Regions from separate parts of the Lysinibacillus sp. JK80 genome, predicted to be linked through region 2. Evidence: a T-box and tRNA genes for the amino acid it is inferred to sense, from the RefSeq annotation. Region 2 holds a T-box; the other regions hold tRNA genes.
What was found. The T-box of region 2 lies ahead of trpS (tryptophan--tRNA ligase). A T-box ahead of a tRNA ligase gene usually reads a tRNA of that ligase, here a tRNA-Trp.
Positions count from the first base shown of each region.

Region 1 (10,460 bases), 530 kb from region 2:
ATAGACATTTCAATACAACAACAAATGTTCTGTATTTTATGAATCTTCTACTATTTTTAATAGTGTGATAAAGTGTTATAGTAGTTCAATTAGAATGGTTATTATTAGGGGGGATTTTATTTTGACTACAAATGATCATTCCACTAGTTTTCCAAGTAAAAAAATTAGCTGGAAAGGAACAACCTTACTTTTAGTCTTTGGAGTTATCTTTATAGCCTCTACATTACGAATGCCACTAACTGTTGTTGGCCCAATTATATCCTTTATCCGTGAAGATCTTGGAATATCTAATGTTTTGGCAGGCTTTCTAACAACGATACCATTGCTGGCTTTTGCTGTTATATCTCCATTTGCACCAGTTGTAGCACGCAAACTAGGGCTTGAGCTAACATTATTTTTATCCACTTTTCTCTTGGCTTTAGGAATTGTCCTACGTTCACTTGGTACTACAGAATTACTTCTATTGGGTACTGTGCTAATTGGCGTAGCCATTTCTTTTGGAAATGTACTAATTCCAGGATTATTGAAGTTGAAATTTCCCTATCATGTGGGTTTATTAATGGCCTTTTTCACCATGTCCATGAATTTTACTGCTGGCCTTGGTGCTGGTATTAGCTATCCGATAGCTAATTCATCGTTAGGCTGGCAAGGTGCACTTTCCATTGCACTCATACTCGTTCTAATTACAATCTTAATTTGGATACCTCAACTAAAATCAAATAAACCAGAACCAGTTACTACATCTAAGAAGACCAGTACACCTTTATGGAAATCACCTGTTACTTGGGCTGTCACAGGGGCAATGGGTTTACAGTCTTTATTATTCTACACAACAGCAGCTTGGATACCTGAGATCTATATTGCTCAAGGTTTAGCACCTGATAAAGCTGGCTGGATGTTTTCAATCATGCAATTCTCACAAGTACCAATGGCCTTAGCAGTGCCTATTATTGCTGGTAAAATGACTTCTCAACGCCCACTTGTATTGATGTTTACATCCTTCTATTTAGTAGGCTTTGTTGGGGTTGTCATGGAATGGACAAGTCTTGGGGTACTGTGGATGGTTCTTCTAGGGTTAGCAGGTGGTTCTTCATTCGCCCTAGCAATGATGTTCTTCACTCTCCGTACTCGTACTGCATTTGAAGCAGCAGATTTATCAGGCTTTGCGCAATCTTTGGGTTATTTATTTGCCGCAATTGGTCCTATTCTTTTTGGCTACTTGCATGATTTATTTGGCGGCTGGAATATTGCGGGATGGCTCTTTGTCGTTGTAGCAATGTTACTCTTCTTTTGCTCAATGAGAGCCTCTAAGGATGAATATGTGCATTAAAATTAAATAAAGCAGGTGGATTAGATTCCTCCATCTGCTCTATTTCTATATAGTGTTTACACATTACTTAATTGTCGGATTGCGGAGTAATGTTAGCAATTCAGCAAGGCATTCTGATGCTTCATTATTATGAGCTGTTATAGTAGAAAAAATAGGAACAGCCTCTTGTAAAAGCATATAACTATAATAGTAATAGCCTACAAAAGCTTGCTCCTCATAGCCCTTTGGCGTTTCTTTCTCCCACTCCTGCTCATCATTATCCTCATTTTCTATCCACAAATAGTTGACGTCTAATAGCTCCTGCATATTTTTAACAGTATTGACTGGGTCGAGATAATCCTTGGTAATAGCATGTGCCACAGCTAAATATAACTGTACCTCTTGTAAGGAGACAGCCTCTAATTTTTTACGAGTAAGCTTTTTTAGCAGGACAAGCAAAACCCATGGTGTCACCTGCCACAGTGTACCTTGATGTTCAATTAATTCAGCTAGTTGTGTGTATTGCTCCTGTTCTATCAGCTTAGGAATGGCTGTACCTCTACCATAAGGTGTCGTCAATTGTCTCCATGGGATATTGGGAATTTGCTGATTTAACATAGTAAGCGCCCTCTCTCATCAAAAGTATTGAAAGTAAACAATTCCTTTACACTAATAGCATGGTTTTTTGTAAAAATAATTTGGTGTATGATAAATATTTACATAGGGTTTATGGAATATATGAGTTGTGGCAGGGGAAAGTGGTGGGATTAACCATGTCCAGTTGCCTGTAACTTCTCTTCCTGTTGATTTTTCTGCCTCCTCAAACAATTTAAACTGCTGAGCTGCTGTATGATGATCAACAATGCTCACACCATCTTCTTTAAATGAGTGAAGAACAGCAATATTAAGTTCTACTAAAGCACGATCACGCCAAAGAGACGCATGTTTGGTTGTATCAAGATTAAAAATCTCTGCAATTGCAGGTAACATATTATAACGATCATGATCTGCTAAATTTCGTGCACCAATCTCTGTTCCCATATACCAGCCGTTAAATGGAGCTGCTTGAAAATCAATTCCAGCCATTTGAAAACGCATACTCGAAATAATAGGTACGGCATACCACTTCATTCCTAATTTCTCCACATCGATTGACTCTGGATGACGGATTGAGACCTCTACTATATTTTCTTCAGGAATTACAAACATTTGAGGAGCACGATTATCCACCTGTATAACGAGTGGTAGTACATCAAAATCAGTTCCTTTACCCCTCCATCCTAACGACTCACACACTTTTGTAAATTTAATGGACTGTGAATCTCCAATAATGCCTGCATCTGTTTCATAGCCTGCATAACGAATTAGTTGATGATTCCAAATCCGTACTCTATCTGAAGCAAACACTGTTATAGTTGGACGAATTTTCCCATGATTTGTCGCATAATCAATATGTTCTAGTAATTTTTGAAAAATAGCCTTTTCATCTAAAACATCACGTGCATCCACCACATGCAGTGACTGCCAAAACAGACGTCCAATACACTTATTGCTATTTCGCCATGCCACCCGTGCGCCAAAAACTAGCTCCTCTGTTGTTGGGTGATATTCACCTGCATCCTTAACTGCCTGTAATCTATTCTTTAACCAAAGTTCTGATTCATTTTGTTCTGTCTGATATAGACTTAAAAATTGCTGTATCTCCTGTATATTCATATCGATTCCTCCACTTATCCTCATATTAGAGGAACAAAACAACAAGCACCATGAAAATAGTAATTGAAAAAACATACATATTTTATATATGAAATAGTTTGTTCATATTTACTCTATAGACTCTCTTTGTAAGAGAATGTAAGGGAGAAAGATTTTAATTAATATAAAAAGGCTACAGTAGTCATGTAGCCTTTTTCAGGGGGTTGTAGAACAAAGAAATCAATAGAATTTTTGTAAATGGTGAAAAAGCTATACGTTCTGGGCTACTTACTTGCTGCTGTTGCTTCGCTTTCGCATAGAGCAGAACCAGTTTCACAAATTCTCTGGCCAGGATTTCGCCTGTATCGCTATACTAGAGAAGTCAAGCAGCCTTCACAAAAGTATTGACCATGGAAGTGTACGTGGTAAGTGAAACGGCTTATAGGAGCCCATAGTAAGATGCTAAGGGAATTAAATTCAGTCCCTCACCTTGCAAATAGGTCTTTTTCTGCTATTGCATTATCTTTTATCGTTTAAAGAACAGGAGAATAGAAAAAAGCATGTAACACACATCTGTGCTACATGCTTGATGACCCGTACGGGATTCGAACCCGTGTTACCGCCGTGAAAGGGCGGTGTCTTAACCACTTGACCAACGGGCCGTGGCTCCGAAGGCAGGACTCGAACCTGCGACAACCTGATTAACAGTCAGGTGCTACTACCAACTGAGCTACTTCGGAATAATATGGGCCTAAATGGACTCGAACCATCGACCTCACGCTTATCAGGCGTGCGCTCTAACCAGCTGAGCTATAGGCCCATTTTGGAGCGGGTGATGAGAATCGAACTCACGACATCAGCTTGGAAGGCTGAGGTTTTACCATTAAACTACACCCGCAATAATGGTGGGTCAGGACGGAATCGAACCGCCGACACTTAGAGCTTCAATCTAATGCTCTACCAACTGAGCTACTGACCCGAAAAATGGAGGAGGTAGAGGGATTCGAACCCCCGCGCGGTGTTACCCGCCTGTCGGTTTTCAAGACCGATCCCTTCAGCCAGACTTGGGTATACCTCCAAAAATATTACAATGGTGGAGCCTAGCGGGATCGAACCGCTGACCTCCTGCGTGCAAGGCAGGCGCTCTCCCAGCTGAGCTAAGGCCCCATTTATCATGAAAGATGGTCGGAATGACAGGATTCGAACCTACGACCCCTTGGTCCCAAACCAAGTGCTCTACCAAGCTGAGCTACATTCCGTAAACATGATTTTATTGGCGCGCCCGACAGGAGTCGAACCCATAACCTTCTGATCCGTAGTCAGACGCTCTATCCAATTGAGCTACGGGCGCATGTTAATTAAAAAATGATGAGCCATGAAGGACTCGAACCTTCGACCCTCTGATTAAAAGTCAGATGCTCTACCAACTGAGCTAATGGCTCGTGAAATTAAAAATGGCTGGGGTACTAGGATTCGAACCTAGGCATGACGGAATCAAAATCCGTTGCCTTACCGCTTGGCTATACCCCAATTTTAAAATGGGGCGACTGATGGGAATCGAACCCACGAATGTCGGAACCACAATCCGATGCGTTAACCACTTCGCCACAATCGCCACTATATAGATTATATTAGCTGTATTATGAACGAGTACCTCAATACCTGGCAGGGGCAGTAGGAATCGAACCCACACCAAAGGTTTTGGAGACCTCTATTCTACCGTTGAACTATGCCCCTAAAATGGTGGAGGGGGACGGATTCGAACCGCCGAACCCTAAGGAGCGGATTTACAGTCCGCCGCGTTTAGCCACTTCGCTACCCCTCCAAGGGAATGGTGCCGGCGATAGGAGTCGAACCCACGACCTACTGATTACAAGTCAGTTGCTCTACCAACTGAGCTACACCGGCAATAATAATGGCGGTCCCGACCGGGATCGAACCGGCGATCTCCTGCGTGACAGGCAGGCATGTTAACCGCTACACCACGGGACCAAAATGGTGGAGGATGACGGGCTCGAACCGCCGACCCCCTGCTTGTAAGGCAGGTGCTCTCCCAGCTGAGCTAATCCTCCACAAAAAATAAGCGAAGCGACGTCCTACTCTCACAGGGGGAAGCCCCCAACTACCATCGGCGCTAAAGAGCTTAACTTCCGTGTTCGGTATGGGAACGGGTGTGACCTCTTTGCCATCATCACTTCACTTATTCAGCTGAAAGACTTATTCTTTCAAAACTAGATAAACGATACATTGAAAGTTTCAAACTTTTTTGGTTAAGTCCTCGATCGATTAGTATTCGTCAGCTCCATGTGTCACCACACTTCCACCTCGAACCTATCTACCTCATCGTCTTTGAGGGATCTTACTTACTTGCGTAATGGGAAATCTCATCTTGAGGGGGGCTTCATGCTTAGATGCTTTCAGCACTTATCCCGTCCACACATAGCTACCCAGCGATGCCTTTGGCAAGACAACTGGTACACCAGCGGTGTGTCCATCCCGGTCCTCTCGTACTAAGGACAGCTCCTCTCAAATTTCCTACGCCCACGACGGATAGGGACCGAACTGTCTCACGACGTTCTGAACCCAGCTCGCGTACCGCTTTAATGGGCGAACAGCCCAACCCTTGGGACCGACTACAGCCCCAGGATGCGATGAGCCGACATCGAGGTGCCAAACCTCCCCGTCGATGTGGACTCTTGGGGGAGATAAGCCTGTTATCCCCGGGGTAGCTTTTATCCGTTGAGCGATGGCCCTTCCATGCGGAACCACCGGATCACTAAGCCCGTCTTTCGACCCTGCTCGACTTGTAGGTCTCGCAGTCAAGCTCCCTTGTGCCTTTACACTCTACGAATGATTTCCAACCATTCTGAGGGAACCTTTGGGCGCCTCCGTTACCTTTTAGGAGGCGACCGCCCCAGTCAAACTGTCCGCCTGACACTGTCTCCTGCCCCGCTAAGGGGCATGGGTTAGAATTTCAATACAACCAGGGTAGTATCCCACCGACGCCTCCTTCGAAGCTGGCGCTCCGAGATCTCTGGCTCCTACCTATCCTGTACAAGTTGTACCAAAATTCAATATCAGGCTACAGTAAAGCTCCACGGGGTCTTTCCGTCCTGTCGCGGGTAACCTGCATCTTCACAGGTACTATAATTTCACCGAGTCTCTCGTTGAGACAGTGCCCAGATCGTTACGCCTTTCGTGCGGGTCGGAACTTACCCGACAAGGAATTTCGCTACCTTAGGACCGTTATAGTTACGGCCGCCGTTTACTGGGGCTTCAATTCGCAGCTTCGCTTGCGCTAACCACTCCTCTTAACCTTCCAGCACCGGGCAGGCGTCAGCCCCTATACGTCACCTTACGGTTTTGCAGAGACCTGTGTTTTTGCTAAACAGTCGCCTGGGCCTATTCACTGCGGCTCTCATGCGCTTGCACGCTCAAGAGCACCCCTTCTCCCGAAGTTACGGGGTCATTTTGCCGAGTTCCTTAACGAGAGTTCTCTCGCACACCTTAGGATTCTCTCCTCGACTACCTGTGTCGGTTTGCGGTACGGGCACCTCTCACCTCGATAGAGGCTTTTCTTGGCAGTGTGAAATCAGGAACTTCGTCCATACGGACTCGCCATCACAGCTCAACGTTACAGTGTGCGGATTTGCCTACACACACGCCTTACTGCTTGGACGCGCACAACCAACGGCGCGCTTACCCTATCCTACTGCGTCCCCCCATTTCTCAAACGGTGAGGAGGTGGTACAGGAATATCAACCTGTTGTCCATCGCCTACGCCTATCGGCCTCGGCTTAGGTCCCGACTAACCCTGAGCGGACGAGCCTTCCTCAGGAAACCTTAGTCATACGGTGGACGGGATTCTCACCCGTCTTTCGCTACTCATACCGGCATTCTCACTTCTAAGCGCTCCACCAGTCCTTCCGATCTGACTTCAACGCACTTAGAACGCTCTCCTACCACTGACATCGTAGATGTCAATCCACAGCTTCGGTGAATCGTTTAGCCCCGATACATTTTCGGCGCAGCGTCACTCGACCAGTGAGCTATTACGCACTCTTTAAATGATGGCTGCTTCTAAGCCAACATCCTGGTTGTCTGTGCAACGCCACATCCTTTTCCACTTAACGATTACTTTGGGACCTTAGCTGGTGGTCTGGGCTGTTTCCCTTTTGACTACGGATCTTATCACTCGCAGTCTGACTCCCGTGTATAAATATCTGGCATTCGGAGTTTGTCTGAATTCGGTAAACCGGGATGGCCCCCTAGTCCAAACAGTGCTCTACCTCCAGTATTCTCATCACGAGGCTAGCCCTAAAGCTATTTCGGAGAGAACCAGCTATCTCCAAGTTCGATTGGAATTTCTCCGCTACCCACACCTCATCCCCGCACTTTTCAACGTGCGTGGGTTCGGGCCTCCAGTAAGTGTTACCTCACCTTCACCCTGGACATGGGTAGATCACCTGGTTTCGGGTCTACGACCACGTACTACTTCGCCCTATTCAGACTCGCTTTCGCTGCGGCTCCGCCTTCTAAAGCTTAACCTTGCACGTAATCGTAACTCGCCGGTTCATTCTACAAAAGGCACGCTATCACCCATTAACGGGCTCTAACTACTTGTAGGCACACGGTTTCAGGATCTCTTTCACTCCCCTTCCGGGGTGCTTTTCACCTTTCCCTCACGGTACTGGTTCACTATCGGTCACTAGGTAGTATTTAGCCTTGGGAGATGGTCCTCCCGGATTCCGACGGAATTTCACGTGTTCCGCCGTACTCAGGATCCACTCAGGAGAGAACGAACTTTCGACTACAGGGCTTTTACCTGCTCTGGCGGACCTTTCCAAGTCGCTTCATCTAACTCGCTCTTTTGTAACTCCGTATAGAGTGTCCTACAACCCCAAGAGGCAAGCCTCTTGGTTTGGGCTCTTCCCGTTTCGCTCGCCGCTACTCAGGGAATCGATTTTTCTTTCTCTTCCTCCAGGTACTTAGATGTTTCAGTTCCCTGGGTCTGCCTTCAAGACGCTATGTATTCACGTCAAGATACTACGCGATTAAACGTAGTGGGTTCCCCCATTCGGAAATCTCCGGATCAAAGCTCACTTACAGCTCCCCGAAGCATATCGGTGTTAGTGCCGTCCTTCTTCGGCTCCTAGTGCCAAGGCATTCGCCGTGCGCCCTTAATAACTTAACCAAGTTATTAAGCCTATAAAAAACTTAAAAAAATAAATGTGTTTGTTACAATTTCAATGTCGTTTTATCCAGTTTTCAAAGAACAAGTTTTGAAGTGTTTCATTCAGATAGAATGAACCTTCAAAACTGAACGCAAAACGTAATCTTACAAACCCAAGGTTTGTATTCCGAAATAATCCTTAGAAAGGAGGTGATCCAGCCGCACCTTCCGATACGGCTACCTTGTTACGACTTCACCCCAATCATCTATCCCACCTTCGGCGGCTGGCTCCAAAAGGTTACCTCACCGACTTCGGGTGTTACAAACTCTCGTGGTGTGACGGGCGGTGTGTACAAGGCCCGGGAACGTATTCACCGCGGCATGCTGATCCGCGATTACTAGCGATTCCGGCTTCATGTAGGCGAGTTGCAGCCTACAATCCGAACTGAGAACGACTTTATCGGATTAGCTCCCTCTCGCGAGTTGGCAACCGTTTGTATCGTCCATTGTAGCACGTGTGTAGCCCAGGTCATAAGGGGCATGATGATTTGACGTCATCCCCACCTTCCTCCGGTTTGTCACCGGCAGTCACCTTAGAGTGCCCAACTAAATGATGGCAACTAAGATCAAGGGTTGCGCTCGTTGCGGGACTTAACCCAACATCTCACGACACGAGCTGACGACAACCATGCACCACCTGTCACCGTTGCCCCCGAAGGGGAAACTATATCTCTACAGTGGTCAACGGGATGTCAAGACCTGGTAAGGTTCTTCGCGTTGCTTCGAATTAAACCACATGCTCCACCGCTTGTGCGGGCCCCCGTCAATTCCTTTGAGTTTCAGTCTTGCGACCGTACTCCCCAGGCGGAGTGCTTAATGCGTTAGCTGCAGCACTAAGGGGCGGAAACCCCCTAACACTTAGCACTCATCGTTTACGGCGTGGACTACCAGGGTATCTAATCCTGTTTGCTCCCCACGCTTTCGCGCCTCAGCGTCAGTTACAGACCAGAAAGTCGCCTTCGCCACTGGTGTTCCTCCAAATCTCTACGCATTTCACCGCTACACTTGGAATTCCACTTTCCTCTTCTGCACTCAAGTCCCCCAGTTTCCAATGACCCTCCACGGTTGAGCCGTGGGCTTTCACATCAGACTTAAAGGACCGCCTGCGCGCGCTTTACGCCCAATAATTCCGGACAACGCTTGCCACCTACGTATTACCGCGGCTGCTGGCACGTAGTTAGCCGTGGCTTTCTAATAAGGTACCGTCAAGGTACAGCCAGTTACTACTGTACTTGTTCTTCCCTTACAACAGAGTTTTACGATCCGAAAACCTTCTTCACTCACGCGGCGTTGCTCCATCAGGCTTTCGCCCATTGTGGAAGATTCCCTACTGCTGCCTCCCGTAGGAGTCTGGGCCGTGTCTCAGTCCCAGTGTGGCCGATCACCCTCTCAGGTCGGCTACGCATCGTCGCCTTGGTGAGCCGTTACCTCACCAACTAGCTAATGCGCCGCGGGCCCATCCTATAGCGACAGCCGAAACCGTCTTTCAGTCTTTCACCATGAAGCAAAAGAGATTATTCGGTATTAGCCCCGGTTTCCCGGAGTTATCCCAAACTATAGGGTAGGTTGCCCACGTGTTACTCACCCGTCCGCCGCTAACGTCAAAGGAGCAAGCTCCTTTTCTGTTCGCTCGACTTGCATGTATTAGGCACGCCGCCAGCGTTCGTCCTGAGCCAGGATCAAACTCTCCATAAAAGAAATTTGATTAGCTCAAATTTTGCTGGCATCATGTTTGATGTCCAAAATTTTTGTTTTGTTCACTAGCAAAACTAGCTACTTAAAACTTTATTGATTACGTTTTGCTTGTTCAGTTTTCAAGGTTCATGTTTTGCTTTATTTTAGCGTGTCACCCTGGCGACTTGTATAATACTACACCCTTATTTTTAAAAGGTCAACACTTTTTAATAAAAAACTTTATTATTTTTATTACCAAAGTAAAACTTCCTATATTAGTAACTATAAAATCTATTCACAAGCTAGTTCAATATTAGACCATGAACTAGAAAATAATTTTATCATAATTTCCTACAAAAAAATAATAGATCTTTAAAAAAACAAAAAACTCGGTAAAGAAACCGAGTTTTTAAAATGGGAAAAAGAACGGGATGGCTATCATCATCACAATAAACATAACAAGCTGTAACGGAACCCCTATTCTTACGAAATCCATAAATTTATAGCCCCCCGCCGTCATTACCAGTGCATTCGTAGGGGAAGCAATTG
Region 1 covers NZ_CP058997.1:2,825,781-2,836,240, forward strand. Annotated here, with positions in the region: gene HXV90_RS14180 (CynX/NimT family MFS transporter) at 122-1,330, shown strand; gene HXV90_RS14185 (hypothetical protein) at 1,394-1,927, opposite strand; gene HXV90_RS14190 (nitric oxide synthase oxygenase) at 1,979-3,025, opposite strand; tRNA gene HXV90_RS14195 (tRNA-Glu) at 3,595-3,666, opposite strand; tRNA gene HXV90_RS14200 (tRNA-Asn) at 3,668-3,744, opposite strand; tRNA gene HXV90_RS14205 (tRNA-Ile) at 3,751-3,824, opposite strand; tRNA gene HXV90_RS14210 (tRNA-Gly) at 3,829-3,902, opposite strand; tRNA gene HXV90_RS14215 (tRNA-Phe) at 3,908-3,983, opposite strand; tRNA gene HXV90_RS14220 (tRNA-Ser) at 3,990-4,082, opposite strand; tRNA gene HXV90_RS14225 (tRNA-Ala) at 4,096-4,171, opposite strand; tRNA gene HXV90_RS14230 (tRNA-Pro) at 4,187-4,263, opposite strand; tRNA gene HXV90_RS14235 (tRNA-Arg) at 4,279-4,355, opposite strand; tRNA gene HXV90_RS14240 (tRNA-Lys) at 4,374-4,446, opposite strand; tRNA gene HXV90_RS14245 (tRNA-Gln) at 4,460-4,534, opposite strand; tRNA gene HXV90_RS14250 (tRNA-His) at 4,544-4,619, opposite strand; tRNA gene HXV90_RS14255 (tRNA-Trp) at 4,668-4,741, opposite strand; tRNA gene HXV90_RS14260 (tRNA-Tyr) at 4,746-4,829, opposite strand; tRNA gene HXV90_RS14265 (tRNA-Thr) at 4,837-4,912, opposite strand; tRNA gene HXV90_RS14270 (tRNA-Asp) at 4,921-4,996, opposite strand; tRNA gene HXV90_RS14275 (tRNA-Val) at 5,001-5,076, opposite strand; rRNA gene rrf (5S ribosomal RNA) at 5,088-5,203, opposite strand; rRNA gene HXV90_RS14285 (23S ribosomal RNA) at 5,271-8,198, opposite strand; rRNA gene HXV90_RS14290 (16S ribosomal RNA) at 8,381-9,932, opposite strand; gene HXV90_RS14295 (SLC13 family permease) at 10,321-10,460, opposite strand, start outside.
Region 1: it has a tRNA-Trp gene. The T-box ahead of trpS (tryptophan--tRNA ligase) is inferred to sense a tRNA for this amino acid. The anticodon was not compared.

Region 2 (10,460 bases):
AGCTTGCTTGCTACAGGAACAGCAAATAATTCAAATTTCGTCAAAGAATTAGCTACTTTGGAGCAAAGTCCATTAGAATCATTACTTTACAAAGGGTCTAATGCTGTGTTTATACCTGAATCAGTCAAACAAGCTTTAGCAAACACATATGCTAATAACAAACTTGATTCCTATGTTTCAGACGATGTAATAGGCTCTACAGCATATGCTAATTCACTAGCAGGATCAAATGAGTATACTGCCATTATTGAAAAAGCAGCCGCTACTTATCAGATACCCGCGAAGCTTATTGCAGCGGTTATTAAACAAGAATCTAATTTTAATCCAACTGTAGTAAGCCATGCGGGTGCGCAAGGTTTAATGCAACTCATGCCCAAAACAGCACAATATTTGGGTGTGACTAACGCTTTTGATCCAGAGCAGAATATTATGGCTGGTGCAAAATATTTGCGTCAAATGCTAGATAAGTTTAATAATGACCCTTCACTAGCATTAGCAGCTTATAATGCTGGCGCATCTCGTGTTACGAAATATGGAGGAATCCCTCCTTTCAAAGAAACACAGAATTATGTCAAAAAAGTGATGAATTACTTTACAGTGTAATCGCATCTTACCTGTTATCTATGTCATTTCCAACAAATTTCACCCATAGTGGTGAAATTTGTGCTTTTGTAGCGAACAGCAATTCGAAAGAGCTCTTTGTTTGTGTTAACGAAAAGACGTTGATAGAATGAAGGTAGTCACAAGAATTTCACAATTTGATGAGGATGAAGTATACAATATGGTACTTTACGATATAAAGAATTAAAGGAGCATATAACTTATGAGTCGAAAATACACTGTTCCTTATGAGGAGCTGGGAGCTGAAAAACTGTCAGAACTCATTCATGCGTTCTATAAAAGAGTTGCTCAGCATCCTGATCTTATTCCAATCTTTCCAAAGGATTTAACAGAAACAGCCCGTAAACAAATTCAATTTCAAACACAGTATTTAGGAGGGCCAAATCTTTTTACTGAGGAGCATGGTCATCCGATGATGCGTGCACGTCACATGAATTTTCCTATTACACCTGACCGCGCTCAAGCTTGGCTAGAGTGTATGTCAGAAGCAATGGATGAGGTAGGTTTGGAAGGGAAGTTCCGTGAAACTTATTATCAACGTTTAGTATTAACAGCTCATCACATGGTTAATACGCCAAATGACGATGAGGGGGAATTGTTACGTGAATAATATTCAAATGTTGCAAGAGCCAACGCCAACGATTTCTACTGCAAACAAGCCAATTGAATTGTATATTTTCGTAGATCCACTTTGCCCTGAAGCTTTCAGTATGCAAGCAACTCTTCGTAAATTACAGCTTGAATACAACCATTACTTCACATGGCGCTTTGTTTTAAGTACAGAACTTACTTCTTTAAATTGCTTAAGTAAACGTGTCAAAGGCTGTATTTCAGGAATCGAACTTGATATTAATCACCCTGTTTTACCTTCTATCGCTATTAAAGCAGCTGAATTACAGGGGAAACGTGCAGGTGCGCGTTATTTGTCGAAACTACAAGAATACGTATTATTAAGTCATCAAGATGTAAACTCCTATGCAACGCTTTTAAAAATAGCTGAGGATGTTCAACTCGATATGAATGAGTTTACTGTTGACTTTGGTTCAAAAGAGGCAGCACGTGCTTTCCAATGCGATTTATATATTAAACGCGAAATGGAAGTAGATGAAGTACCAAGTATCGTATTTTTCAATGAATGTATTGAAGATGAGGGACTAAAAGTTAGTGGTAGCTATTCCTATGAAGTTTATGAACATATTTTACAAGAAATGCTGAACGAACAGCTTGTCCGTCAGCCTTTACCATCAATAGAGGACTTATTTTCTAAATTCCATACTCTTTCTACAAATGAAATAGCTTTTATCTATTCATTAACAGAGCAAGCAGCAGAGCGTGAACTAAAGAAACGCATGCTGCAACAAAAGATCGAACGAATCCAGACTACTCACGCTACGTTATGGCGTCTTAAATAATAAAATAAACAATAGGGACTCCAATCATCATGATGGAGTCCCTTTTTCAAGATAACGCAAAATACAAAGAAGCGCCTCTATCCTCGACCGATAGAGACGCTTCTTTTTCACAAAGGGGATGGGAGAAATGTTCACGTTCAAACAAAGGGGTGTATGTTTGTTTTGTGATTTATTTCACAAGAATTACTCTATCATGGAATAATATATTTAGCAATGAAACCAATACTAGATTCACAAATTTGTCAAATAGAAAGCGATTACAAACAGTATTTTTCCAAGATGCACACTTTTAAACTATTTAGAAATCAAAAAAAAACATTATTCTTTCCTTTTAATTTATGCTGTTAATAAAAATAATTGGGCTATAGGAACATTCCTATAGCCCAATTAATTAGTTATTTAACAATAATTTTTCTAATTCATTTAAACGTTCTTCAAATACTTTACATGCATCTTCAATTGGCTTAGCTACGTTCATATCAACGCCTGCTGCCTTTAATACCTCAATAGGGAAATCAGAGCATCCCGCTTTTAAGAAGTTATTAATATAACGTTCTACAGCTGGTGCACCCTCCTCTAAAATTTGTTTACTCAATGCTGTAGCGGCTGATTTACCAGTCGCATACTGATAAACATAGTAATTATAGTAGAAGTGTGGAATACGAGCCCATTCTAAGCCTATTTCCTCATCAACCGCCATATCATCACCGAAGTACTTTTTGTTTAATTCATAGTAAACTTCTGTTAAACGATCTGCTGTCAAGGATTCACCGTTCTTATCCATCTGATGAATAAGGTGTTCGAACTCTGCAAACATTGTTTGTCTGAATACCGTACTTCTGAAGCCATCTAGCCAATGGTTTAATAAGTATATTTTTTGTTGTGGATCATCAATTGTTTTCAGTAAATAGTCATTTAATAACTCTTCATTGCAAGTAGAAGCGACCTCTGCCACAAAAATAGAGTAGTCTCCATAAACAAAAGGCTGGTTGTTACGTGAATAATAACTATGAACACTATGGCCAAATTCATGTGCTAATGTAAATAGATTGTTCACATTATCCTGCCAATTCATTAAAATATACGGATTCGTACCATAGGCGCCTGAAGAATAGGCTCCACTACGCTTCCCTTTATTCTCTAAAACATCGACCCAGCGGTTATCCAGTCCATTTTGAACGATGCTTTGATATTCCTCCCCTAATGGAGCTAAAGCCTTTACTAAAATATCTTTCGCTTCATCATAAGAGACCTTCATTTCCACCTCTTTAACTAGTGGCGCAAATAAATCCCACATATGCAATTCGTCTACACCCAATAATTTCTTACGCAACGAAATATAACGTTGCATAGCTGGTAAATGCTTATGAATTGTTTCCACCAGCTGATCATAGACATTTTCAGGAATGAAGTTATTAGACATGGCAGCGTGGCGTGCAGATTCATAATGACGAATTCGAGCACTTACATTATGCTTCTTTACATTACCAGTTAGCGTAGCCGAGAACGTATTTTTAAACTTGCCGTATGTTTCGTACATAGCCTTAAATGCGCCTTCACGTACAGAGCGATCCTTGCTCTCTAAAAACTTGATATAATTACCATGCGTAAGTTGTACTTCTTCTCCCTCTTCATTTTTCACATGAGGGAATACCATATCGGCATTGTTTAACATGCTGAATGTATTCGAAGCTGTACCTGTCACCTCAGACATTTGCGCTAGCAATGCCTCCTGTTCGGCTGGTAATACATGTGGACGTGCCATTGTAATTTCTTTTAAAGATTGCTTATATAGTTCTAGGTCTTGATTTTCTGTTAAGTAGCGTTCAATCGTTTCTTCACTTAATGACAGAATTTCTGGCGTTAAATAGGAAAGGCCAGCTGAGATACTCGTTGCCAATGTTTGAATACGGCTGTTCATATCTTGATAAAAGCTATTTGTAGTATCTTGATCATAGCGCATATGAGCATATGTGTAGAGCTTCATTGCACGTTCATATATATGATCATGATACTGTAAAGCTGCTAATAATACCTCTGCCCCATTATTTAAAGTACCTGCATAGCTAGGTGCTTGTTTAGCAAGCTCTGCAACCTCCTTCAATTCCTCTTCCCAAGCTGCATCTGTTGCAAAGATGTCTTCTAAGCGCCATGTTAATTCTTCTGGTACTTCTTTTCGAACCAAAACCTGATTACTGTTACTAGCCATATATGCCAGCCCCCTTTATATGTGCTTTTTTCCTTTTACTCTCATATTTTCTCAGTATATTGTGGCAATTGCAAATAAATGTACATAGACTTGCTCACAATTATCTAGTAAACCATCCTCATGATGCATACGCTTAAGAAGATACCCATAATTTTGAATAGCCCTGAGTGCTTGTTCGGTTACTTCCAGCTGATGCTTACATAAAAAGTTTTCCATCTGCCCCTTTGTTAATTCAAATGGAAGACGTCCTAATTGTTTACTAAAATAAAACAGCATTATTTGCCACTCGCTCGTAAACAAAGGGATAGCTGCTCCTTCTTTCACTGGAATACCAATGTATGGTGGCAGAGCAGTAAGAGAAAGATTTAATTCATAGCAATTACGTAAAAATGGATCTTGTGCCCCCTTCTTGCTATGTAAAAGACGACTATGCGCAAATTGCCTACAAGTCTGTTTATAGAGCTGCCAATAGCGTCGAAATTCTTCTGGGGTAATACGTTGAGGTCTATAAAAAGGGAAATGTTGTAGATCGACCGAAATTTTCTGTACTTTACCTATGAAAGTATGCCCATGAACATGAAGAAGATTCGTCCAATAAACAAACTGGGCTGTCACCGGGTTGTACGTCAATAAATATGGTAAATCCGTTGTCGTTATAAACGCCTTTTGTAAGAGTGGAGAGATTCTAATTTTTCTGATGCCGTTGACAGCTTCTTTGCCTTGTGGAGTTTGAAAAAGCCAAATTGCTTGTATATCGTTTCTTTCATAGCCCATTGTTCGTTGATGCCATTTTTCATGAGAGATAGTACTACATTGAAATTCAACTGCAAACTGCTCCTTATCGAGTGTAACAAGCAAATCTGGGCGCTGAGAAACCTCCTTTAAATATGGTTCTAGTTTCACCTGATGTCCATGCTTTTGGAGCCACTCATATAATTGCACTTTACCTTGTAAATGTATTTTAGATTCATTTTCTGCGAACAGCTGTGAACATTGATTTTTTGTGAAGTGAGCAAAGTGGGGAATATTATAGTTACCTATTTTCAATTGAACTTGTTCTAAACATTGAGGGCAATAAAATTTCATTTGCCGCCTATATCGCTGTAAAGCTTTCCTCGTATATTGATATGGGAGAAATAGTTGCTGTTGATTGTTATAGGCAATCAGCATAGTATCAGCTCCTTTTTAGCCAACTATAATAGAATGGATTTTCACTAACAAAAATAAAGCACCTTTTTCTTGAAATTTTAAAAATGCGCTCTTATTCAAGCTCTTTGATGCTGAAAACATAAAAAAGGACTGTAGCGAAACTCGATTCATTTACGAGTTTCACTACAGTCTAAAATAATTAGTGTTTCATTGCCTATGCAAAGTATTTTCGAACTGTTTCAAAGCAATTGAATTCCATAATCTTTTCACCGTACTCCTCTAGACGATGAATTGTAAAATTGGATGGTGTTAAAAATTCCTTGATAACTGCATTTCTATCATGACGATTTAAATCCTCATCTGCGTTTCCGAAATCAACAACTAGATAGTACCAATTTTCATATTTGAATAATGAGGAATCCACTAATTCGTCTGTCATTCGTTTTGCGACAGGGATTAACTCATCAATATCTTTAAATTTATAAACATAAATGTCTGTATCCATAAATAATTCTGACTCATCCATGTCACCAAATTGAGTTAGTTGGCTAAGAAGATCCTCTCCAACTTCATCGAATGGTGCAAACATATCTTTGTGTTCATCAAAATTCGAATGACCATCTAATGTTTCACCGTCTTTTAAAATATGTGCACGTGTGACAATGATTTCTAAGCCTACTTCAGATGCATTGATATGAATCCAAATCGGACCCTCTACATCAAAATAATCCTCCGTGTTTACTTCATCAATCATATCCCAAAAAAGTTGTTCACCCTTTGCTCGATTGTACCAAATTTCTTCACGACTATAGCCGCGATCCTCTATATCATTGTACGTAATAAAGAGCTTGAGTGTATTTTCATTTACACGTTCGATGTCCACTAGACCTCATCTCCCTTCACTGTCATATGTCGAAAAACAGTTTGTTTCATTAGTATGCTTTTATTCTTTGTTTTTAACCTTCATACTGCATTTGTTTTTCAACCTTTGACCACACTACAGTAAAACCATCGAGTAACCGTAAACATGAATTTTTGTGTTCACAGTTGTCTCTAACTCTATTGTATGCTGTTCTGTCATAAAATGAAAAGGATATACACCGTTTCACAGAAGATATTTGAATTATTGAAATTGTAGTAAACTATTTAACTTAAATCAAGTTTAACATACTTTTACGGAAATATATGACTTTTCCCTATTAATTATTATACTTCATATAGAAGGTTTTACAGAAGTAAAACATAAAAAAAAGATGTCACAACATGTATTCCACATCTGTAACATCTATTACATATATTATTCAGAATAGAAAGGTTTAATTCACCATTCGTTGCGCTTCTTGTAATTGATATGCTCGAACTTTTCGAGGTAGGAAACGACGAATTTCATCTTCATTGTAGCCAACCTGCAGACGTTTTTCATCTAAAATAATTGGTCTACGTAGTAAGCCAGGATATTCCTGAATTAATTCATATAAACGTTGTAATGGTAAGCTTTCAACGTCCACATTTAATTTTTGGAATATTTTAGAACGAGTGGAAATGATTTCATCAGTTCCATCTTCTGTCATTCGTAAAATTTTTTTTATTTCACTTATGCTAAGCGGTTCAGAAAATATATTACGTTCTGTATATGGAATTTCGTGCTCCTCTAACCAAGCTTTTGCTTTACGACAAGAGGTACAACTTGGTGATGTAAATAGGGTTACGATCATTCTGACACATCCTTTCATTTAAAAATCATTATCTATAAACCAGAACCAATGTGTTAAATTAGAATTAATGTAATGTAAAATACACAGTACCATTATACAGTACTCAGCTGTATTTGAATATAGTTCCAATAAAAAAAATCTGAACCTATCCATAAATATTCTGTCTATTCATACAGCTTTCAAATATGATGTATTTTCTTCAAACTTATGTGCTACTACTACCATTCCCATTTTTAAAGCATTTTAAACATCTAAACAGATATCTCAGTTGTTCTCATTTAAGAAAAATAATCGAGAAAATTGTCAATCCCACGTGTACATCTAAACAATTTTTTAATAAAAAATTATAAATTTATAACAAAATTACATAACAAAAAAAGCATATAATTTTTTCTAGAAAAAAAACACCGTCAAAAGTCTGACTTTACACAAAGGAATCTTTATAATATAATTCTTTGCAATCAAATCAATTTGAACAATTTAAATTGATAAAAACGCTGACGAAGAGTAGTACATATGCTAATTCACGTATAGAGAGTCTGTGGTTGCTGTAAACAGATCGTGGATGCATGTGGAATGGACTTCCGAGTTAGCTTTGTGAACGCTACTTGAAGCTATTAGCAAAGCTCGTCCCTTCACGTTACGAAGCTGAGTGGCCTTTTTAGGCAAGCTGGGTGGTACCGCGGATTCAAACATCATTCGTCCCTTCATTAGAAAAAATCTAATGAGGACGCATGATGTTTTTTTGTCTTCATCACCAAGTTGAAAGGTGAAGACAACGCTGTGACACAAGTTACAGCAATTGAATTCGAGGAGGAATTTTTTATGACAACTATTTTTTCTGGCGTACAGCCTACAGGTATCGTAACATTAGGGAACTATTTAGGAGCATTCAAGCAGTTCCCGGCACTACAAGATGAAGGAAACGCTATTTATTGTATCGTTGATCAACATGCCATCACTGTTGCACAAGATCCTAAAGAATTACGAGAAAGTATTCGTAAGCTTGCTGCTACCTACATTGCTACTGGCATTGACCCTAAAAAATCGACATTATTTATTCAATCAGAGGTGCCAGCGCATGCTCAGGCAGGATGGATGTTACAATGTGTTGCGTCTATCGGTGAGCTAGAACGTATGACACAATTCAAAGATAAATCACATGGTAAGGAAAGCGTATCTGCTGCTCTTTTAACATATCCACCACTAATGGCTGCAGACATTCTACTTTATAACACAAATATTGTCCCTGTCGGCGATGATCAGAAACAGCATATTGAGCTAACTCGTGACCTTGCAGAACGCTTTAACAAACGCTTTGGCGATGTTTTAACAATTCCAGAAATTCAATTACCTAAAGCTGGCGCACGCATTAAATCCTTACAAGAGCCAACAAAGAAAATGAGTAAATCAGATCCAAATACGAAAGCGACAATTCGCTTATTAGATACTGCGAAAGACATTGAGAAAAAAATTAAATCAGCTGTAACTGACTCTGACGGCATCGTTGCATTTGATGTGGAAAATAAACCAGGTGTTTCAAATTTATTGACAATCGAATCAGCTATTTCAGGGGTAGCCGTTGAAGATTTAGTCAAAAAATATGAGGGAATTGGTTATGGTGGATTCAAGCAGGGTGTAGCAACAGCAGTAATTGAACACCTAACACCTATTCAAGAGAAATTCTATCATCTAGTAGAATCATCAGAATTAGATGTCATTCTAGATGAAGGTGCTGAAAAGGCTAATGCGATTGCTAGTGCTACATTAAAACGTATGGAAGATGCTATGGGTCTTGGTCGCGCACGTCGCTAAACTTACGGCTTGTCTGAGGATCGATCAAAGCCCAAATCAAGCACAACTGCGCAGATGATGATACAGGCTCCTACCGCCATATAAAATTCTGTTGTTTGAAAAATAAATTTGAAAACAACCTTCCATGAATAACCTAGTGTGCGGTAATTTAAATACAATATGAGATTCCCTACAGAGAGGATCATTAAGCCATAACTTACTAAAAATAAAAAGAGACGAAACATAGTAAGGGCATCCTTTCTATTTCTTCTTACTTATCATTTATTCACAAAACTATAAAAAAAGACGTCAGCCATTTAAATTTGGCTGACGTTTTTTTATGTTTATCTATTATGCTTCATATTTTTTGAATAGGAGACTTGCATTATGACCACCAAAACCAAGAGAATTACTCATTGCATATTGAATATTTGCTTCTCTTGCTTCGTTTGGAACATAATCTAAATCACATTCAGGATCAGGATCTTTTAAATTGATTGTAGGTGGTAAAATCCCTTCTTTAAGGGCTAATGCTGTGAAAATAGCTTCCACACCACCTGCTGCTCCTAATAAGTGACCCGTCATAGATTTTGTTGAGCTCATTGCAAGGTTATACGCATGATCACCAAAAGCAGTTTTCACAGCTTGTGTTTCGAATAAATCGTTATATGGCGTACTTGTACCATGGGCATTAATATAATCAACTTGTGATGGCTCTACGCCACCATCTGTTAATGCTTGCGTCATCGCACGTGCTGCACCTTCACCCTCTGGAGCTGGAGCCGTAATGTGATGCGCATCCCCAGTTGCACCATAACCTAAAACTTCAGCATAGATTTTGGCACCACGAGCTTTTGCATGTTCATATTCTTCTAAAATGACAATACCCGCTCCTTCTCCGATAATAAAGCCATCTCGGTTTTTATCGAATGGGCGACATGCTGCTTGTGGATCTTGATTTAATGATAGTGCTGTATTGGCACAAAAACCTGCAACCGCCATTGTTACGATTGGTGATTCAGCACCACCAGAAATCATAACATCAGCATCTCCACGCTCAATTACTTTAAAGGCATCACCAATAGAGTTTGTGCCTGAAGCACATGCCGTTACAGAACAAGAATTAATCCCCTTTGCACCAAAGTGAATAGAGACTTGGCCCGATGCCATATCAGGAATCATCATTGGGATAAAGAAAGGACTAACACGTCTTGCGCCACGCTCTTGGAATGTTAAAAATTGTTGTTCATATGTTTCCATTCCACCGATACCAGAACCAATCCATACACCTGCACGTGGAGCTAGCTCTTCATCAATTGTTAGCTGTGCATCTTCCATTGCCATAATAGAAGCCGCTAATGCGTATTGTGTGAAGCGATCCATTTTACGTGCTTCCTTACGATCAATGTATTTTTCAATATCAAAATCCTTCACTTCTGCGGCGATTTTTGCGGCAAAAAGATCTTTATTTAAACGTGTCAGCTCACCAATGCCAGATTTACCAGCTTTAATGTTTGCCCATGTTTCTTCGATGCTATTTCCTAGTGGTGTAACTGCGCC
Region 2 covers NZ_CP058997.1:2,298,430-2,308,889, forward strand. Annotated here, with positions in the region: gene HXV90_RS11920 (lytic transglycosylase domain-containing protein) at 1-603, shown strand, start outside; gene HXV90_RS11925 (globin domain-containing protein) at 824-1,231, shown strand; gene HXV90_RS11930 (DsbA family protein) at 1,224-2,033, shown strand; gene pepF (oligoendopeptidase F) at 2,425-4,242, opposite strand; gene HXV90_RS11940 (competence protein CoiA) at 4,294-5,412, opposite strand; gene mecA (adaptor protein MecA) at 5,606-6,274, opposite strand; gene spxA (transcriptional regulator SpxA) at 6,708-7,103, opposite strand; T-box leader at 7,595-7,816, shown strand; gene trpS (tryptophan--tRNA ligase) at 7,932-8,921, shown strand; gene HXV90_RS11960 (YuzI family membrane protein) at 8,924-9,145, opposite strand; gene fabF (beta-ketoacyl-ACP synthase II) at 9,252-10,460, opposite strand, start outside.

Region 3 (10,460 bases), 1.6 Mb from region 2:
GGTAGAGCACTGTTTGGACTAGGGGGCCATCCCGGTTTACCGAATTCAGACAAACTCCGAATGCCAGATATTTATACACGGGAGTCAGACTGCGAGTGATAAGATCCGCAGTCAAAAGGGAAACAGCCCAGACCACCAGCTAAGGTCCCAAAGTAATCGTTAAGTGGAAAAGGATGTGGCGTTGCACAGACAACCAGGATGTTGGCTTAGAAGCAGCCATCATTTAAAGAGTGCGTAATAGCTCACTGGTCGAGTGACGCTGCGCCGAAAATGTATCGGGGCTAAACGATTCACCGAAGCTGTGGATTGACATCTACGATGTCAGTGGTAGGAGAGCGTTCTAAGTGCGTTGAAGTCAGATCGGAAGGACTGGTGGAGCGCTTAGAAGTGAGAATGCCGGTATGAGTAGCGAAAGACGGGTGAGAATCCCGTCCACCGTATGACTAAGGTTTCCTGAGGAAGGCTCGTCCGCTCAGGGTTAGTCGGGACCTAAGCCGAGGCCGATAGGCGTAGGCGATGGACAACAGGTTGATATTCCTGTACCACCTCCTCACCGTTTGAGAAATGGGGGGACGCAGTAGGATAGGGTAAGCGCGCCGTTGGTTGTGCGCGTCCAAGCAGTAAGGCGTGTGTGTAGGCAAATCCGCACACTATAACGTTGAGCTGTGATGGCGAGTCCGTATGGACGAAGTTCCTGATTTCACACTGCCAAGAAAAGCCTCTATCGAGGTGAGAGGTGCCCGTACCGCAAACCGACACAGGTAGTCGAGGAGAGAATCCTAAGGTGTGCGAGAGAACTCTCGTTAAGGAACTCGGCAAAATGACCCCGTAACTTCGGGAGAAGGGGTGCTCTTGAGCGTGCAAGCGCATGAGAGCCGCAGTGAATAGGCCCAGGCGACTGTTTAGCAAAAACACAGGTCTCTGCAAAACCGTAAGGTGACGTATAGGGGCTGACGCCTGCCCGGTGCTGGAAGGTTAAGAGGAGTGGTTAGCGCAAGCGAAGCTGCGAATTGAAGCCCCAGTAAACGGCGGCCGTAACTATAACGGTCCTAAGGTAGCGAAATTCCTTGTCGGGTAAGTTCCGACCCGCACGAAAGGCGTAACGATCTGGGCACTGTCTCAACGAGAGACTCGGTGAAATTATAGTACCTGTGAAGATGCAGGTTACCCGCGACAGGACGGAAAGACCCCGTGGAGCTTTACTGTAGCCTGATATTGAATTTTGGTACAACTTGTACAGGATAGGTAGGAGCCAGAGATCTCGGAGCGCCAGCTTCGAAGGAGGCGTCGGTGGGATACTACCCTGGTTGTATTGAAATTCTAACCCATGCCCCTTAGCGGGGCAGGAGACAGTGTCAGGCGGACAGTTTGACTGGGGCGGTCGCCTCCTAAAAGGTAACGGAGGCGCCCAAAGGTTCCCTCAGAATGGTTGGAAATCATTCGTAGAGTGTAAAGGCACAAGGGAGCTTGACTGCGAGACCTACAAGTCGAGCAGGGTCGAAAGACGGGCTTAGTGATCCGGTGGTTCCGCATGGAAGGGCCATCGCTCAACGGATAAAAGCTACCCCGGGGATAACAGGCTTATCTCCCCCAAGAGTCCACATCGACGGGGAGGTTTGGCACCTCGATGTCGGCTCATCGCATCCTGGGGCTGTAGTCGGTCCCAAGGGTTGGGCTGTTCGCCCATTAAAGCGGTACGCGAGCTGGGTTCAGAACGTCGTGAGACAGTTCGGTCCCTATCCGTCGTGGGCGTAGGAAATTTGAGAGGAGCTGTCCTTAGTACGAGAGGACCGGGATGGACACACCGCTGGTGTACCAGTTGTCTTGCCAAAGGCATCGCTGGGTAGCTATGTGTGGACGGGATAAGTGCTGAAAGCATCTAAGCATGAAGCCCCCCTCAAGATGAGATTTCCCATTACGCAAGTAAGTAAGATCCCTCAAAGACGATGAGGTAGATAGGTTCGAGGTGGAAGTGTGGTGACACATGGAGCTGACGAATACTAATCGATCGAGGACTTAACCAAAAAAGTTTGAAACATTCAATGCACCGTTTATCCAGTTTTGAAAGAATAAAATATTAGAATATACTTGTAATTTTTATAAGATATGTTATAATAAGTATTGTCTTTCAAATAGTCTAGTGATGATGGCAAAGAGGTCACACCCGTTCCCATACCGAACACGGAAGTTAAGCTCTTTAGCGCCGATGGTAGTTGGGGGCTTCCCCCTGTGAGAGTAGGACGTCGCTAGGCTATATACTAAAATTATTCCGAAGTAGCTCAGTTGGTAGTAGCACCTGACTGTTAATCAGGTTGTCGCAGGTTCGAGTCCTGCCTTCGGAGCCATTCTTGGAGAGTTGTCCGAGTGGCCGAAGGAGCACGATTGGAAATCGTGTAGGCGGTTAACACTGTCTCAAGGGTTCAAATCCCTTACTCTCCGCCAGCACTTTGATGTGTTCCAAACGATGGCCCCTTGGTCAAGTGGTTAAGACACCGCCCTTTCACGGCGGTAACACGGGTTCGAATCCCGTAGGGGTCACCAATTCAATACCCAGATGGAGGATTAGCTCAGCTGGGAGAGCATCTGCCTTACAAGCAGAGGGTCGGCGGTTCGAGCCCGTCATCCTCCACCATTATTTTTACAACATTATAGTATTATCGCGGGGTGGAGCAGTGGTAGCTCGTCGGGCTCATAACCCGAAGGTCGTTGGTTCAAATCCAGCCCCCGCAACCAAATGGTCCCGTGGTGTAGCGGTTAACATGCCTGCCTGTCACGCAGGAGATCGCCGGTTCGATCCCGGTCGGGACCGCCATTTACTTTAAAATATGGGTCAGTAGCTCAGTTGGTAGAGCATTAGATTGAAGCTCTAAGTGTCGGCGGTTCGATTCCGTCCTGACCCATCTTGTTTTTTTGCCGGTTTAGCTCAGCAGGTAGAGCAACTGACTTGTAATCAGTAGGTCGTGGGTTCGATTCCTATAGCCGGCACCAGATTTTCCCGGAGGGGTAGCGAAGTGGCTAAACGCGGCGGACTGTAAATCCGCTCCTTAGGGTTCGGCGGTTCGAATCCGTCCCCCTCCACCAGTTTTATTATTTTAGGGGCATAGTTCAACGGTAGAATAGAGGTCTCCAAAACCTTTGGTGTGGGTTCGATTCCTACTGCCCCTGCCAATTAATTTTATGGCGATTGTGGCGAAGTGGTTAACGCACCGGATTGTGGTTCCGGCATTCGTGGGTTCGATTCCCATCAGTCGCCCCATCACATATAAAATTAATAAACATCATAATACAATGGCGATTGTGGCGAAGTGGTTAACGCACCGGATTGTGGTTCCGGCATTCGTGGGTTCGATTCCCATCAGTCGCCCCATTGTTGGGGTATAGCCAAGCGGTAAGGCAACGGATTTTGATTCCGTCATGCCTAGGTTCGAATCCTAGTACCCCAGCCATTTTTGCGGAAGTAGTTCAGTGGTAGAACACCACCTTGCCAAGGTGGGGGTCGCGAGTTCGAACCTCGTCTTCCGCTCCATGTATGACGGCGGCATAGCCAAGTGGTAAGGCACGGGTCTGCAACACCCTTATCACCGGTTCAAATCCGGTTGCCGCCTCCATATTTTAACTGTTAATCGGTTTATCCGATTTTTTTTATCTCCATTATGCCGGTGTGGCGGAATTGGCAGACGCGCACGACTCAAAATCGTGTTCCTTTGGAGTGTCGGTTCGACCCCGACCACCGGTATCAATTACAACGAAGAATCCTTGATATATCAGGGGTTCTTTTTTTGTTGTAAAAAATTATAGAAAGTATATAAACATAGATAAAGGAGCGGAGGACTGAATGGGTCATATTTTGCCTTTACAGCAGCTATATTTTGCGCTGTATTAGCAAACTTAAGTTATTTAATATAATCTAGGTTCATTATGGTAACGTTAACTGATAAATTAATGTGTACTTCCCTCTTAAAAGCAAAAAATGACAAGACAGAGTTTAGTTTCTTCCTTCACTTAGAAACAAGTGGCATTAAGAAATGTTTTGTATCAATGAAACATGAAAACATCAATCACAACGTATGGGTCATGCATGAAGTTGAACTAAAATTTTTGTTCTATTAATTGAAAATTTATATATATTAATTTTACTATTTATTATAAAATATTTTTACCACATTTGTATGATAGGTAGACTAATTTCTCTAAAATGGAAAGTAAAAAAGGATATATCTAAAATATTTGGTAATAACTACCCAAAAACCATTGTGGAATTATAATAAGAAAGGGAGATATTCCAATTTAAAAAAACATACAAAAAGATATATCGCAAATTACTATTTATTAGTAAATAAGTCACCATCAATAATGAGGGAAAGAATGTGAGATTATGAAAAAAAAGAATAAAAATTTTAACAAGATAATAGCATCTACAGTTACAGCATCTGTTGTGGTAGGTAGTTTAGTGACAGTGATACCAAATGCTAACGCAGCTGCAACTAAATTCAAAGATGTACAGTCAAATGCATACTTTTATGAAGCAGTAAATAGTTTACATGCACGTAATATTATAAGTGGCTATGAAGATGGTACTTTCCGTCCAAACGAACCTTTAACTCGCGCCCATGCTGCAAAAATCATCGCACTTGCATTAGATTTAGATACAACTAATATTAAGAACCCAGGATTTAAAGATGTCTCTGAAAAGCATAGTTTCTATAAATATATTGCTGCATTAGCCGATAAAGGAATTATTGTGGGATCTGAAGGTGAATACAGACCGAATGATCCTGTGAATCGAGCACAGATGGCAAAAATCATCTCATTAGCCTATGATTTAAAATCAGAAAATTCTCAACAAAAAATAAACTTTACAGATGTGAGTCAAGATGATTGGTTTAATAATTATGTTGGGGTATTGATTGAAAATGAAGTCACATCCGGAACAACCCCAACAACATTTTCGCCTAATAAAAGTGTGACTCGTGGACAACTAGCAGCGTTCATTTACCGTAGTGAAAACAAAATAACACCTGTTCCTGTTCATTTGAATGAGACGATCTCCAATATTACAGATGAGACACTGGTGACTTCTGAAGGTACATACACACTTTCAGATGATCAAAAGAAATGGATTAATCCGAGTAATCTAGCGACATTAAAAGGTGCCAACTTAAAACTAACTATAAAAGAGAATAAAATTGAACAAATACAATCTATTGAATTAACTGCAAAAGGTACACCAAGTACTGATACTAATAACCCCTATGTAAATCATGCTGTCTTTGATGGAAAAGGTGCAACTATCGATTCTACTGTCATTGTAAATAGCGATTACATCACAATGAAGAATATCACCATTAAAGGCGATTTACATGTTGGTAAAGGCGTTGAGAATTCTTTCTACTCTGAATTCTTGAAAGTGGAAGGTAAAACGACGATTGATGATACTTTGCAACTAGCAAATCAAACTAATGCATATAAATCTTTTGGAGCAAAGGTTGCATCTATGAATAACTTACCTATAGCTGCGAATGAAACTAAAGTAAGAGGAAGAGTAGTTTTCAGTGAATTTCAATTGGGTGATGTGGGTGTGGATAAAAATGCTGATGTTATTTTCCTATCGAAAACATCTGGAGCATCTACAGTAGGAGAGATTGTTGTTAATAGCAATGCAATATTAACTGCTGGAAGTTCAGTGGTGCTTCCTAAAGTATTGATTGTCCAGGGAGCTACTGACGTTGTCATTAACTCAAATGTAACTTCTTTACAAGTAACAACTACAGGTGAGGTTAAATTATCTGGTAAAAGTGACATTGTTAATCTATCTCTTATGACAAGTGCAAATGTAAATCTGCAAACAATCGGTCGAGTAAGTAATCTTGAAACACTTAATAGAGAAACAAAAGTTACAATAGGAACAGAAACCAAAATTGGCAACCTTGTTATTCCAACAGGTTCAAAACCTGCTGATATAATTCAAAATTATAATTCTGTAAAAGGCAATGTCGAACGAATTGCTGGAACAAAAAACCCAGATTTATCCGATACGTCATCTGATAACTCAGGTAGCGGGTCTATTGATACAACAGTTCCCGTAGCACCATCAGCACCAAAGGGTTTACAAGGGGTGTCTCCAACTTTAGTAGGAAATGATGGTAAGATTACAGGTTTAAATGCAAGTAAGAAATATCAATATAAACTAGTTACAGACACAAGTTGGACGAATGTACCTTTATTAGCAACAGAAATTATTGGCTTAGGTGCAGGAAACTATGAAGTACGGTATGCAGCAAGTGGGAACATACCAGCAAGTTTTTCAACGACGGTATATGTTCAAAGTTCAAATCAATCACAAGCTCCTTCACACATACAATTGGTTAATTACGCGACAGCAGGCAAGGATATGATTGCTTTACCTTCATTACCAGTAGGCTCATTAATTAAAGTGTATGATGCAAGTACAAATGGAAATATCCTTGGAAGCTTTTCAGTAACAACGTCAACTGCACTTAGTATAGTAGAGATTCTAGGAGGATTTCCTCTAGGACTTGATAAAGTCTATGTAACAGTTACAGAAAACGGAAAAACTGAAAGCACAAGAGTCGAAAAAGGAGTACCAACGACTTTCCCGAATGCACCAGCAGTTAGTGATATTACTGTTACTGACAATGCTACTGGGGCAGACAAAGTGACAGTTAAACTACCTTCCCCAATAGGTGATTATATGATTTCTGTATACGATGTTTCAGGCAATCAATTAGAATGGGGTATACTTCCTGACGGAAATGGTGAAAAATCAATTGCGATTTCCTCTGGTTTTGCTAATGGGATGTCTGAAATTGATGTAGCGATTATAAAAGTAACAGACAATGGTACTCAATATGCAGAGAGTTTAAGAACACGAGTTAGCATCGGATCTTTAAGCCCATTAGCTGTTACGGCAGTGGATGATCCATTCAGTAACGATAAAATAAATATTACAGTTGGTGAACCTGTAGATTTAGGTAATGAGTTTGCTTTTAAAGTTTTTGATGATGCGAATGCAGCAGACGCTGGAAAGCCATCATTAAATGCTGATGTATCTTCTTGGGAAACACTTCCGCCTGATGGTAAAATTTCATCAGCTGCTGGTAAGGTAGTTGTTGTAGTAGAAAGAACGTCAGCAGGTAAACTCGCTAAAAAGATTGGACAAGTAGTTGCTAATACAATAGTAAATAACCCATTGCTAGAAACGGTTACGATAGATGGTAAAGATGGGGTCAGCTCACAAGATGGAAAAATGGAAACCATTCGCCTAAAATTTTCAGCAAATATTGATCCAACGACAGTAACTAAGGATTCATTTACAGTCCCTGGCTTTACTGTAGAATCTATAAAAGTAACAGACAAAAATGGAAGAACGCCACTGCTTAGCAATGGTAATCCTAATCCATTATATACACAAGGTGAAAACAAATATATTACAATTAGAGTGGAACCAATGGTTGGTACTCACTTCACACCAGAGGTTATTCAAAATCCAAATGAATCTATCATAGATATCAATGGAGTGAATATAGCTGGGATTCATGTGACAGCAGTTGATCAGGCTGCACCAGTTATTATTAGTTCAGGCTTCATAGATAAGGGTTCTAACGGTGTAGATGTAGGGGATCAGTTAACGATTATCTTCTCAGAGGATGTAAATCTTGGTTTGGCTAATCTAATTGATTTAGCGAATGATTTTACTTTAAGTAATCAAACAAATTCTACGTTTGCTTTTGCTAATGATGATACCTTTGAACTTTTAGGAAATACCGTAACTGTCACGTTAGGTGCAACAACCGTATCAAAAATTGAACAAAATACAACCATCACGATGAGTGCAAATGGTAACGATATTTCTTTAAAAGACGCTGCTTTGAATAAAGCGAAGCCTCAAAAAGAATTTGTGAATGAAACAGTCTATTCTGATGCAAAAACAATAAATATAACGAATATACCATTAACAATTGTAAATCCAATTACTGCACCTAATGCAATGAAAGCACAAGGAACGAATGCAGGAACAATGAAACTGACAGGATTAACAGATGGTGTTACGTATGAATATATAATAGATAGTAATGCTACGACATCTATTAGCACAGACTGGGCAGGCGCAACATTAATACCCCTATCAGGAACAACAGAAATTGATAATATTTCGATAAATGCGGGTCAATTTGTGCATATTCGTATAGCTTCAGCAGGAGGGCAACCAGCAAATGATGTGCAAGATTTAGCGCAAATCGAGTTAAATGATATCAAACCTGCTGCTGCACCTGAACCTACAGTAGCGGTTGGTGTTGCTGGGTATACCAAATTATCAAATTTACAAACTCAAGAGACATATGAGTATTTTGTAGATAGCAACCCAAATGCAGCAGATAATGCAGCAGAATGGTCAACTGCTACAACTAAAACTGGTGTTACTTATATTGAGATTCCAGCTAATACTTCGCAATATATTCATATTCGTATAAAAGCCACCGCAGAAAAGCCAGCGTCTTATATAAAAAGTGTTAAAGGTACTGGAAATGAGGGACCTTAAGTAAATCCTTAGTTGGAATGGATCACTTATCGAGGTGATCCATTCCCTTTTTTACTAAACCTCAAATAAAATAGACTATTTTCATTAAGAAGGTAAAAATCATGCTAATCCAAAGAATAAATGAAACCCAAGTTAATGAAGTATTACTGCATTTTAAAAATATTAAAGGTGACTTTTTATTTAATGACCTAAACAATGACTCGTTTGTCCTAGGCGTTTCAGTTGATAAAAATAGTGAAGTTCTCGGAGCAATATTGGCGGAATACAAAGAGTTAGATAGAATGGGCGTCGTCTACTCAGTAAATGTTAGAGATAAGTTTAAAAATAAAAACATAGAAGAAAAACTACTAAAGTTTGCCGAAAAAGAACTAAAAGCAAAAGGCGCAAATGTTTTATATACAAATGTTTTTCCTGAAACTAGTCCGAATGTAAAATACACATTAAGAAAGCAATCGTGGACTCCACCAATTTTAGACAAAACTCACTTTATGATTAATGTGAAAGATATGAGCAAAGAAAAATGGATCGAAAAAAACACATTTCCAGAAGACATCTCTGTTAAAGCGTTGAATCAAATTCATGAAGCGGAACTGGAGTCGTTACGCAATGTTGATTGGTATCCTAAGCATTTATCACCCTTAGAGGATTTTCAATTTGGTGAAGCTAGTCCACAAACGAGTTTTTTGGTTTACTACAAAGAGGAAATCATCGGGTGGATATTAAGTACAAATGTGAATAATGAACATTTATTTATTACTTCCCTCTTTATTAAAGAAGATAGAAGAAATCATTATATTTTAAGACCTTTACTGGGCGAGGTTATTAAAAATCAAATTCAACTAAATATACCGTATGCTTGTTTTGATGTAAGAAATGAAGATGAAAAGGTATTGAAATTCTTTAAGAGTTTTTTTAGATCTTATATTCATACTACAATTGAAATTCACAGTTCGTATAAAATATTAAGACCTTGATTAGAAATCAAAAATATCAATTCATTCAAGGCGAGGGATTTTAGTAAGTAAAGATAAATAAGATTCAAAAAAGATGCCACTCTATGGGATAAAAATGCCTTTATAGAGTGGCTTTTTATATAATCACTACATTTTAACAATTAGTTCATGCTCTGTTCATTTAACAATTTTAAGCTAGGAGTAATCAAAGAAATGGAGGGGTTAGTGATGAATCTTGCCTGGAAAGAAATGAAGAAGAATAAAGTACGGTTTTTAATCTTGGGCTCCATTATCTTCCTAGTTAGTTTTTTAACGTTTATTATCTCGGGTTTAGCAAATGGTCTGTCACAGGATAATGCAGCTTTAATTAAGGATTTACCGAAGGGACAATTTTATATGGCTGAGGATGCGGATGGCACGTTTAATCTTTCAAGAATCGATAGCGACCTGCAACAGAAAGTCATAAGTAAAGAAAAAGAGGCAGTAGCTTTTTCGATCCAGATGGGCTTTTTAAATGATCAGGATGATAAACAACAAAGTGTAGCCTTTGTGACATCAACGGAATCTACACTTTTTAGCAATGTGCATCAAGACGAGGTGCTTTTGGATAGCTCACTACAAGATAAAGGAATACAAGTTGGAGATATATTAACGAATAATCAATACAGTGGAAAGTTCATTGTAAAAGGTTTTGTAGAGCAAAAAAAATATAGCCATGCTCCCGTTGCTTATATTAGTGAAGAGGCTTATCAGGAGATGTATCGGGTAGCTGATAAACAATTAATTTTTGTACCAAATAGTGAGCCAAATGATATTAAGGGATTGCAAGCATATAGCAATAAAGAGTTTCTCAATACTATCCCTAGTTATAATGCGGAGCAATTATCTTTAAATATGATTATATGGTTCTTAGTTGTCATTAGTGGGATGTTGTTTGCTATTTTCTT
Region 3 covers NZ_CP058997.1:3,886,670-3,897,129, reverse strand. Annotated here, with positions in the region: rRNA gene HXV90_RS19610 (23S ribosomal RNA) at 1-2,024, shown strand, start outside; rRNA gene rrf (5S ribosomal RNA) at 2,137-2,252, shown strand; tRNA gene HXV90_RS19600 (tRNA-Asn) at 2,269-2,345, shown strand; tRNA gene HXV90_RS19595 (tRNA-Ser) at 2,351-2,442, shown strand; tRNA gene HXV90_RS19590 (tRNA-Glu) at 2,467-2,541, shown strand; tRNA gene HXV90_RS19585 (tRNA-Val) at 2,557-2,632, shown strand; tRNA gene HXV90_RS19580 (tRNA-Met) at 2,659-2,733, shown strand; tRNA gene HXV90_RS19575 (tRNA-Asp) at 2,737-2,812, shown strand; tRNA gene HXV90_RS19570 (tRNA-Phe) at 2,828-2,900, shown strand; tRNA gene HXV90_RS19565 (tRNA-Thr) at 2,913-2,988, shown strand; tRNA gene HXV90_RS19560 (tRNA-Tyr) at 2,998-3,081, shown strand; tRNA gene HXV90_RS19555 (tRNA-Trp) at 3,095-3,168, shown strand; tRNA gene HXV90_RS19550 (tRNA-His) at 3,181-3,256, shown strand; tRNA gene HXV90_RS19545 (tRNA-His) at 3,292-3,367, shown strand; tRNA gene HXV90_RS19540 (tRNA-Gln) at 3,372-3,446, shown strand; tRNA gene HXV90_RS19535 (tRNA-Gly) at 3,452-3,526, shown strand; tRNA gene HXV90_RS19530 (tRNA-Cys) at 3,535-3,608, shown strand; tRNA gene HXV90_RS19525 (tRNA-Leu) at 3,656-3,736, shown strand; gene HXV90_RS19520 (S-layer homology domain-containing protein) at 4,376-8,560, shown strand; gene HXV90_RS19515 (GNAT family N-acetyltransferase) at 8,662-9,534, shown strand; gene HXV90_RS19510 (ABC transporter permease) at 9,742-10,460, shown strand, end outside.
Region 3: it has a tRNA-Trp gene. The T-box ahead of trpS (tryptophan--tRNA ligase) is inferred to sense a tRNA for this amino acid. The anticodon was not compared.